4 regions of the Streptomyces sp. NPDC006691 genome follow, and region 1 is predicted to be linked to each of the others. Evidence: riboswitches for the same ligand, from Rfam matches in the RefSeq annotation. Region 1 holds a riboswitch; each other region holds the start of a gene.
The links. A riboswitch is a leader RNA that binds a small molecule or an ion and turns the genes downstream of it on or off. The one in region 1 is predicted to bind cyclic di-AMP.
Positions count from the first base shown of each region.

Region 2: linked by a shared signal. The riboswitch ahead of ACFYNP_RS15940 (transglycosylase SLT domain-containing protein) and the one ahead of ACFYNP_RS30725 (M23 family metallopeptidase) in region 1 are both predicted to bind cyclic di-AMP.
Region 3: linked by a shared signal. The riboswitch ahead of ACFYNP_RS21430 (M23 family metallopeptidase) and the one ahead of ACFYNP_RS30725 (M23 family metallopeptidase) in region 1 are both predicted to bind cyclic di-AMP.
Region 4: linked by a shared signal. The riboswitch ahead of ACFYNP_RS15095 (C40 family peptidase) and the one ahead of ACFYNP_RS30725 (M23 family metallopeptidase) in region 1 are both predicted to bind cyclic di-AMP.

Region 1 covers NZ_JBIAGW010000019.1:22,914-25,106, forward strand. The annotation lists gene ACFYNP_RS30725 (M23 family metallopeptidase) at 1-1,071, opposite strand, end outside; cyclic di-AMP (ydaO/yuaA leader) riboswitch at 1,082-1,222, opposite strand; gene ACFYNP_RS30730 (PP2C family protein-serine/threonine phosphatase) at 1,622-2,193, opposite strand, start outside.
Region 2 covers NZ_JBIAGW010000006.1:100,813-103,005, forward strand. The annotation lists gene ACFYNP_RS15940 (transglycosylase SLT domain-containing protein) at 40-804, opposite strand; cyclic di-AMP (ydaO/yuaA leader) riboswitch at 808-991, opposite strand; gene ACFYNP_RS15945 (RraA family protein) at 1,647-2,193, shown strand, end outside.
Region 3 covers NZ_JBIAGW010000009.1:186,112-188,304, forward strand. The annotation lists gene ACFYNP_RS21430 (M23 family metallopeptidase) at 60-824, opposite strand; cyclic di-AMP (ydaO/yuaA leader) riboswitch at 838-997, opposite strand; gene ACFYNP_RS21435 (M16 family metallopeptidase) at 1,223-2,193, opposite strand, start outside.
Region 4 covers NZ_JBIAGW010000005.1:403,658-405,850, forward strand. The annotation lists gene ACFYNP_RS15085 (ATP-dependent Clp protease proteolytic subunit) at 1-176, shown strand, start outside; gene ACFYNP_RS15090 (hypothetical protein) at 183-491, shown strand; cyclic di-AMP (ydaO/yuaA leader) riboswitch at 806-1,001, shown strand; gene ACFYNP_RS15095 (C40 family peptidase) at 1,006-1,479, shown strand; gene ACFYNP_RS15100 (ATP-binding protein) at 1,614-2,048, opposite strand.

The DNA of each region.
Region 1 (2,193 bases):
GGGGTTGAGCCCCTTCGACTGGAGCCAGGTCATCGGGTCGATGCCCGTACCGGACGGCGTGTGCACCTCCAGGTGCAGATGCGGCCCCGTGACGTTCCCGGTCGCCCCGACCCGCCCGATCACATCCCCCGTAGCCACCTTCTGCCCCACACTCACCGCGAGCGACGACTGGTGGCAGTACCAGAGCTCGCTCCCGTCATCGAGTTCGATGACCGTGCGATACCCGTACGCCCCCGCCCACCCCGCCGACTTGACCGTCCCGGAGTGGATCGCCTTCAGCGGCGTACCCGTCGGCGCGGCGAAGTCGAGGCCGGTGTGGTGGCCGGAGGACCACATTGAGCCGGCCTCGCCGAACGTCGAGGTGAGCGTGTACGAACCGACCGGCAGCGAGTAGCTGGCGGCGAGTTTGGCCAGCCGCTCCTCCTCCGCCTTCTTCGCCGCCGCGGCCTCCGCCGCCTCCTTCTCCGCGGCCGCCTTCGCCTCGGCCGCGTCCTGCTTGGCCTTGGCCTCTTCGGCCGCCTTCGCCGCCGCGGCCTTCTGCGCGGCCTCCTTCGCCTCGGCGACGGCCCCGGCCTTCTGCTGCGCGGCCTGCTGGAGGATCCGGGCGCGCAGCGCCTCGCCCGCGTCGGTGGCGCCCTGCTCGGCCTCGCTCGTGGTCAGGCCGGTCATGGTCAGCGGCGCGGCGGCGATCTTCTGCTCGGCCTGCGCGGCAGCGGTTGTGGGGCTGCTCGGGGTGTCGTGCGAGGCGACCAGCTCGCCGACGCCGGGCAGCGAGCCGAGGTGGGGCAGGTTCTCGCTGATGGAGTCGGGCAGGGATATGGAGACCGGCGGCTTGGCCTGCGCGGTGGCCATGCCGCCCGCACCGACGGCCGCGATGACGCCGACCCCGAGGACGGTGGAGCTGCGCGCGAGTCCGCCACGCTGCTTGGCGACTCTGTGTCTCCCCCGGACCGGACGTACGGACTCCTCGGTCGGGTCCCACTCCTCCCAGGTCTCGTTCTCGCCGGGTGCGTCCCCGTACAGGGAAACGGGAGGGAGGGGGGTGCCGAGGGCAGGCTCGCTGGACGCCACGGGGGGCGCTCCTTTCCTTCCTTCTCGCCTACCGGGTTAGCTGACGGGTTCGGAGCAGGAAGGTCTCCTACGAGCGCCCATGACGGACGTCCGATTCACCCCAAGTTGGTGGTTCCCCGGTTCCCCGAAGGGGATTCGGCGCAGGCGCGCGGTGCCGCCTTGGCGGCGGCTGGGACGACCGCGCTGCGTTATCGAACGTTAATAGACAGCGGGGGCGGATTCCAAGCCGTTCCCACTGATCATTAACGGCCAAGGCGTGGACTTAGTGCCCATTGCCAGGGCAAAACGGGCGAGTTGACGGCCTTTCAGAGTCGCTCGCGTCACACGCGTTTTCTGACGGTGTGTCAATTGTTATGCGCAGTGAGACCTTCCGGGCACCCACCGTGACGGCCCGGCGGAGCGCTCACCGGCCCCTCTCACGGCCGCCCGCCAGCCCCGCGCGCGACCGCTCACCGGACTCCCCCACAGCCGCCCACCGGACACCCTCACCGCCACTCGCCGGACACCCTCACGGCCACTCGCCGGACACCCCACGGCCGTTCGCCGGGCCTCACTTCACGATCGTCACCGTGCGCCGCCGGTCGGGCTGGCCCTCGGCCGGCCGGCCCACCGCGAGCAGCGCCATGTCGTCGCTCGTGCCGCCGCCCGTATAGCGGCGTACGTCGTCGACGAGCGCGTCCAGGACCTCGTCCGGGCCCGGGAAGATCGCGCCGCGGAGGCGGGTGGCGGGCTGGTAGAAGACGCCCGCCTCGTCGCGCGCCTCGGAGAGCCCGTCCGTGTAGAGCAGCAGCGTGGAACCGGGCGGGAAGGGGCGCACGTCCGAGCGGTCCGGCCACACCCCGAGGTCGGCCATGCCGAGCGGCAGCGCGGGCTCGCTCGGCACGAGCACGTCGAGGGACCCGTCCTGGTGGAGCAGGAACGGCTCGGGGTGGCCCCGGTTCACCAGGCGTACGGTGCCGTCGCCGCGCGGGATCTCGGCCAGCAGCGCCGTGGTGAACCCCTCGACCGCGTCGAGCCGGTCGCGCCGGGTGCCCTCGCGGGCCAGCGCCCGCTCCAGGCGCTGGGTCACCGCCTCCAGGGACGACTCCTGCTCGGCGGCCTCCCGGAACGCACCGATCACCA
Region 2 (2,193 bases), on a different contig from region 1:
CGCTCCCGTCACCGCGGGAGCACCCGGCCGCGAGGACCGTCAGTAGGCCCCGAAGACGTTGTCGATCGAGCCGTAGGTCTTGGCGGCGTAGTTGCAGGCCGCGGTGATGTTGGCGATCGGGTCGTACAGGTCCGTGGAGGTGCCCGGCACGTGGAAGGCGGCGAAGGTGGGCTGGATGACCTGGAGAAGTCCCTTGGAGGGGGTTCCGGCCACGGCGTTGGAGTCCCAGTTGTTGATGGCCATCGGGTTGCCGGAGGACTCCCGCATCACATTGCGGTAGATGCCGTCGTAGCTGCCCGGGATGCCGTGCTGGGCCATGATGGCCAGCGACTGCCTGATCCAGCCGTCCAGGTTGTTCGCGTACGTGGTGGTGCTGGCTACGGTGGCGGTCGCGGTGAGGTCGGTCGTCCGGGCCGAGCGGTCCGCGCGGGCGGCGGACGCGTCGCGGGCGGTGGTCGCCGCGGGGGCGCCGAGGGTGAGCTTCATGCCGGGGCGGATCAGCGCGGGGTTGCCGCCGATGACGCTCTGGTTGTCCTGGTAGAGCTGCTTCCAGCCACCGCTCACATGGAGCGCGTCGGCGATCTTGGCCAGCGAGTCCCCGTCGACGACGGCGTAGCTCGTGGGCGCCGCCTTCACCGCCGCCACCGGCTTGGCCACGGCGGAGTGGACCGCCGCGGGGGCCGCGGAGGCCGTGGTCGCGCCGATCACCGGCATGGCCAGGACTGCGCCGCCGGTGCTCGCGACGGCGAGGCCCCGGGCGAACGAGCGGGACTTGGGACGGCGGTGCTTGCCCTTTGCAGGCATGGTGTATTTCCTCTCCGTCGCCTACGAGGTGAGCTGTCGGGTTCGGACGGGAGCTGTCCGGTCGCGATGCACGCGACTTCACCCCAGCCGGTCCGGAATCCGGATCGGCGGCTTACCTGGGTCCCCCGCTCCTGCCGTACGTGTCTGGGCGGCTCCGGACGGCGGCAGGATTCGGCGTTCCTTCCGGATTGACGGTGAACGTAGACGAATAGCCCCGACGGAAACAAGGCGGGAATTCGCGAGTGATGATCGCGGATATAGATCAACTCGAATTCTCCCGAGCCGGGCGGTCCGCCGGGCACCCTCAACTCGCTTTCAACCGAACCGAAATGCCCGGCACGGACCCCGCGGACCCGACGGGCCCCACGTGACCCAATTCACTCGCCGGTGGCGCAACCGCAGAGGCCGGCGATAAACGAGGCGAGTCCTACCCATTAGCCCCAATTTGGACATTCTCGCGACACGAAACCCGACACGCATTACCTTCTATATAGGACATTGCGGACGCAGAAGGTGGCCCCGCCCCCTGTGTGCGGCAGCACACACGCCCTCGTGGCCCTTGTCGGGGATCATGATCCCTGGCCCCTCCCCCACGGCATGGGACACGGGTCCGGCAGCGGGAGCCGGCAGAGAGGCGAAGCAGTGATCAATGCGCTCTTCTCCGAACCGTGCGCGGCCGTCCGCTCGGATCCCAGCGCCCGTCACGACATCGGGCACCGCCCATGCCGTTCAACTCGCGGGACGCGCAAGCCCCGTCACGTACCGTCAAACCCGCACCGGCCGACCGGCGGCCGGTGAGAAAAAGAATAAGCACGCGTCAACTACCGACCGTCAGGAAGAGAATGAACGACTTCAGCGAATTCAAGGACATTCCCCCGACGACGCTCGCCGACGTCGTGGGACGCCGACAGGTCATGGATATCGGAATTCGCCCGCTGTGGGCCCCGACGCCTCGTGCGGCCGGGCCCGCATTCACCGTCCGCTGTCCCGCCGGTGACAATCTCATGCTGCACGCGGCCATTTACCGGGCCGAGCCCGGTTCGGTCGTCGTGGTGGAGTCGGGCGATCTGGACTACGCCCTCGCCGGTGGCAACGTGTGCGCAGTGGCCCAGCGCCGGGGCATCGCCGCCTTCGTGGTCGACGGGGTGATCCGGGACCTCGCCGAGGTGCGCGCGGCCGGCTTCCCCGTCTTCGCCCGGGGCGTCGTCCCCGTCCCCGGCGCCAAGAAGGCGGTGGCCCCGCTCAACGAGCCGGTGCGCTGCGGCGGCGTACGCGTGCACGCGGGCGATGTGGTGGTGGCGGACGAGGAGGGCGTCGTGGTCACCCCGCGCGCCCGGGCGGAGCAGGTGCTCGTCGAGGCCCGGCGGAAGCTGGCCAAGGAGGCCGCCG
Region 3 (2,193 bases), on a different contig from region 1:
AAGGCCCCCGGCTCGGTGCCGGGGGCCTTCGGGATGCGCGGGGGTGCGCCGGGGACGGCTCAGACGCCGACGCCGTGCGAGCGCAGATAGGCGATCGGGTCGATGTCCGTGCCGTACTCCGGCCCGGTGCGGGCCTCGAAGTGCAGGTGCGGGCCGGTGGTGTTGCCGGTGTTGCCCGACAGGGCGATCTGCTGGCCCGGTTCGACGGACTGGCCGACGGAGACCTGGATGACCGACAGGTGGCCGTACTGGGTGTACGTGCCGTCGTGCATCCGGATCACGATGTTGTTGCCGTAGGCGCCGCCGTCACCGGCCTCGACGACGGTGCCGAGACCCACCGCGTGGACCGAAGTGCCGATCCCCGCATGGAAGTCGATGCCGGTGTGGCTGCCGGAGGACCAGAGCGATCCGCCGGTCTTGTAGCCGGTGGACACATAGCTGCCGGATATGGGGGCCACGAACGTGTTGAGGCGCTTGCGCTCCGCCTCGCGCGCGGCGCGCTCCTTGGCCTCGCGCGCCTCCTGGGCACGCTGCTCGGCCTTGCGCTGGGCGGCGGCCTCGGCCTCGGCCTGCGCCCGCGCCTTCGCGACGGCCTGCTTCTGCGCGTCGGCCTGGGCACCCAGCTGGTCGGCGATCGAGTCGCCGATGACGATGGCCTGGCTGAGACCGGTGTCGGTGGTGCTGCCCGGGGCGGCGACGGCCGGGGAGGCGAGGGTGCCTACGACTCCGGCGGTGGCCAGGGTGGCGATGCCCGCGATGTTCGCGCTGCGGCGCGTCATGCGGCTGGGCGCGCGGTGCTTCCCGGTGGCACGGGTGAACGCCATGTAGCGGCGGTGTCCTTTCCTTCCATCTCGCCTACCGGGTTAGCTGACGGGTTCGGAGCAGGAAGGTCTCCTACGGGCTCCTCCGCGGGCGGAGGCGTCCGATTCACCCCAGGGACTGAGTGGGTCCCCGGCTCCCCTGGCTCGCGCCATCGGGGACTCGGCGATCACTGTCCGGTGCCGCGGCTGCGACGGGTGGTGACGGACAGCGGGAACGACGCTAAACGGCTCGTCTTTCAATCACCAAACACACACAGGTTTTTGTAGCGCACGCCACATGACAGACAGGCAACCTCCCCAATAAACCGGACATACGGGAGGACCCCGGCGGCGCGTCCGCCTCCGGGGTCCTCCGCGTCCTCATCCGTCCCGCGCCCCGCCCGGCGGGCCGGGGGCCTCAATCAGCCCGTGACGACGGTGACTTCGCCGATGCCGAGCGCCTTGACCGGCTCCGCGATCTGCGCCGCGTCGCCGACCAGGACCGTGACGAGCCGGTCGGCCGGGAAGGCGTTGACGACGGCCGCCGTCGCCTCCACGGTCCCGGTGTCCGCGAGCTGGGCGTACAACTGGGCCTGGTAGTCGTCGGGCAGGAACTGCTCGACCTGGTCGGCCAGCGTCCCGGCGACGGCCGCCGCGGTCTCGTACTTGAGCGGCGCGACCCCCACCAGGTTCTGCACGGCCGTCTCGCGCTCGGCGTCCGTGAGCCCCTCCGCGGCGAGCTTGCGCAGCACCTTCCACAGGTCGTCCAGGGCAGGACCGGTGTTCGGGGTGTCGACCGAGCCGGTGATGGCGAGCATCGAGGCGCCGCCGTCCGGACCCGAGCGCAGCACCTGGCCGAAGGACCGCACGCCGTAGGTGTAGCCCTTCTCCTCGCGCAGCACGCGGTCCAGGCGCGAGGTCAGGGTGCCGCCGAGGCAGTACGTGCCGAGCACCTGGGCCGCCCAGACCCGGTCGTGGCGGTCGGGGCCGATACGGCCGATGAGCAGCTGGGTCTGGACCGCGCCCGGGCGGTCCACGATGACGACCCGGCCCCGGTCGTCGGCGGTGATCGGCGGGACGGGGCGCGGCTCGGCGGTGTTGCCGGTCCAGTCGCCCAGGGTGTCCGCGAGGATCGCGTCGAGGTCGGTGCCCGCGAGGTCGCCCACGACCACGGTGACGGCCGTCGAGGGGCGCACGTACGCCTCGTAGAAGGCACGCACCGCGGCCGCGTCGATGGCGGCGACGGTCTCCTCGGTGCCCTGGCGGGGCCGGGACATGCGCGAGGACGCCGGGAAGAGCTCCTTGGCGAGCTGCTTGGCGGCGCGGCGGGCCGGGTTGGCCTGCTCGTGCGGGATCTCGTCGAGCCGGTTGCGCACCAGGCGCTCGATCTCGG
Region 4 (2,193 bases), on a different contig from region 1:
TCCTGCGTGGGCGGGCCCTGTTGACCGGTCTCCTGGCGCGGTACACCGGCAAGGACGCCGAGCGGGTGGCCGCCGACATCGAGCGGGACGTGGTCTTCGACGCCGCGGGGGCCGTGGCGTACGGACTCGCCGACCACGTGCTCGAAAGCCGCAAGACGTCCCGGCACGGCAGGTGAGGTGCCGTGCTGCCACCGGAGCTTCCGCCGCTGCCCGCGCTCACGCGCGCCGAGGCCGAGTTCATCGACTCCTATCTCGCGGTGGTCGATCTGCTCGGCCGGATCAACCCGGCCCACGGCCATGACACCTACGGAGCCCTACGGGCGGCCCAGGCGCTGGTGGTCCGGGCCGCCGAGCTCAAGGACGCCCTCACGCTGATGCACGCGCGGGGCGAGACACGGGTGTACGCGCCGACGCTGACGCGGGCACTGCGCGTGCTGGACGGCGAACGGCGCGCGGGACGGCTCGCGGTCCCCCCGCAGTCGACGCTGTGAGCGGGCCGGGGATACGCGACGCGCTCGAACACCGCGCGAAACGAACCAAACGGGCTACCCCCGTTCGGCTCACCGGCGGCACTTTTCCCTGACCCTTATGAGCCGCTTACGGCCCGTGACCGCCGTGCTGAAACGATCCTTCTTCGCAGGTACGAGGCTCGCCAAGCCCGTTTGGAGCAGCATGCATTCGCCCGTGTCCACCCGAATGGGGCACTCGTGAGGAGCCTCACAGAAAGCCGTTTCGGGCCGCAAATCCGACAGTCGGTGCGTGAAGATCCCTGAGACGACAAGCCCCCGCCACCGCGGCGGGGCGGTCCGGGCGGACGCCGAGTCCTGCCGCCGTTCCGGACGTCTGGTCGACAGGAGTGGACCGGCAGGAGTGGAGGACCCGATTTCTTCGGGGCGGCCGAGCCTTGGCCGTCCCTCGGGGTGAAGCCGTTCGCGCGGCCGGGCATCTTCGCCAGTCCGAACCCGACAGGTCATCCTTCGCAGGCGGTTTGACGAAGGGTTGCGCATGACCGCGCAGACACACGTCCCGTCCCTGACGGTCCGGCTCGGCACCGTCTGTGCCCTCACCCTCGCCATCACGGGCGGCACGACGCTGGCTCCGGGCGGCACGTCCGGGGCGAGCGCCGCGGCCGTGGCCTCCCGGGCGCTCCACGTGGCCGCGTCGAAGAAGGGATCGCCCTACCAGTACGGCGCCTCCGGCCCCTCCCGCTTCGACTGCTCGGGGCTCACGCTCTACTCGTTCAAGCAGGCGGGCCGCAAGCTGCCGCGCTCGGCGCAGCAGCAGTACAACAGCTCCCGGCATGTCACCGCGTCCGCCCGCAAGGCGGGGGACCTGGTCTTCTTCCACTCCGGAGGCAGCGTCTACCACGTCGGCATCTACGCCGGGAACGGCCGCATCTGGCACTCCCCCAAGACCGGCGCCGTGGTCCGCCTGGAGCGGATCTGGAGCAGCGCCGTCTGGTACGGGCGGGTGGGCTGACGCCCCGTCGGACGGTCCCCGGTGCGCGCCGGGCCCACCGGGGGCTCCCGGGCGCGCCTCGCGGACCTGACGGGCCTGACCGGGCCTCGGGCGGCCCGGGCCGCCTCACGGGCCCGACGGGCCTCGCGGGCCGGCTAGCCGCTCTGGACCGACGCCGTCCACGGCAGGGCGATCCAGACCGTCTTGCCGCCGTCCGCCGTGGGCGCGACCGAGAGCCGGCCGCCGGACTCGGCCGCGAGCCAGCGGATGATCACCATGCCCCGGCCGTTGTCCTGCTGAACGGCCGCGGGCAATCGTTTCGGCCAGCGCGGATGGCTGTCGGTGACGCCGATCCGCAGCTCTTCCTCGCGTTCCAGCCGGATGTCGACGGTGAACGTGGGCGACTGGCCGAAGGTGTGCTGGACCGCGTTGGTGGCGAGCTCCGAGACGATGAGCCGAACCGTGTCGGCGGCCTCGGCGCCGGAGGGCAGGCCCCATTCGGTGAGGACCCCGGCGACATACCGCCGTGCCGCGGAGACCGAGGCGGGGGCGCTCGGCAGAGTGACGGTTGCTTCGAGGTGGTCTGCCATGGCGACGCTGTCCCTTTCCCACCCGGACCGGCAGTTGACTCGTGGCGGAAGAGCGCTCGCGAAGACGACTACGGCCTCGGATTGTGCTTCGCGCCAGAGTGCCACTCATCGTGCCGGTCTCGGGTGCGATCCACCAAGATATGCA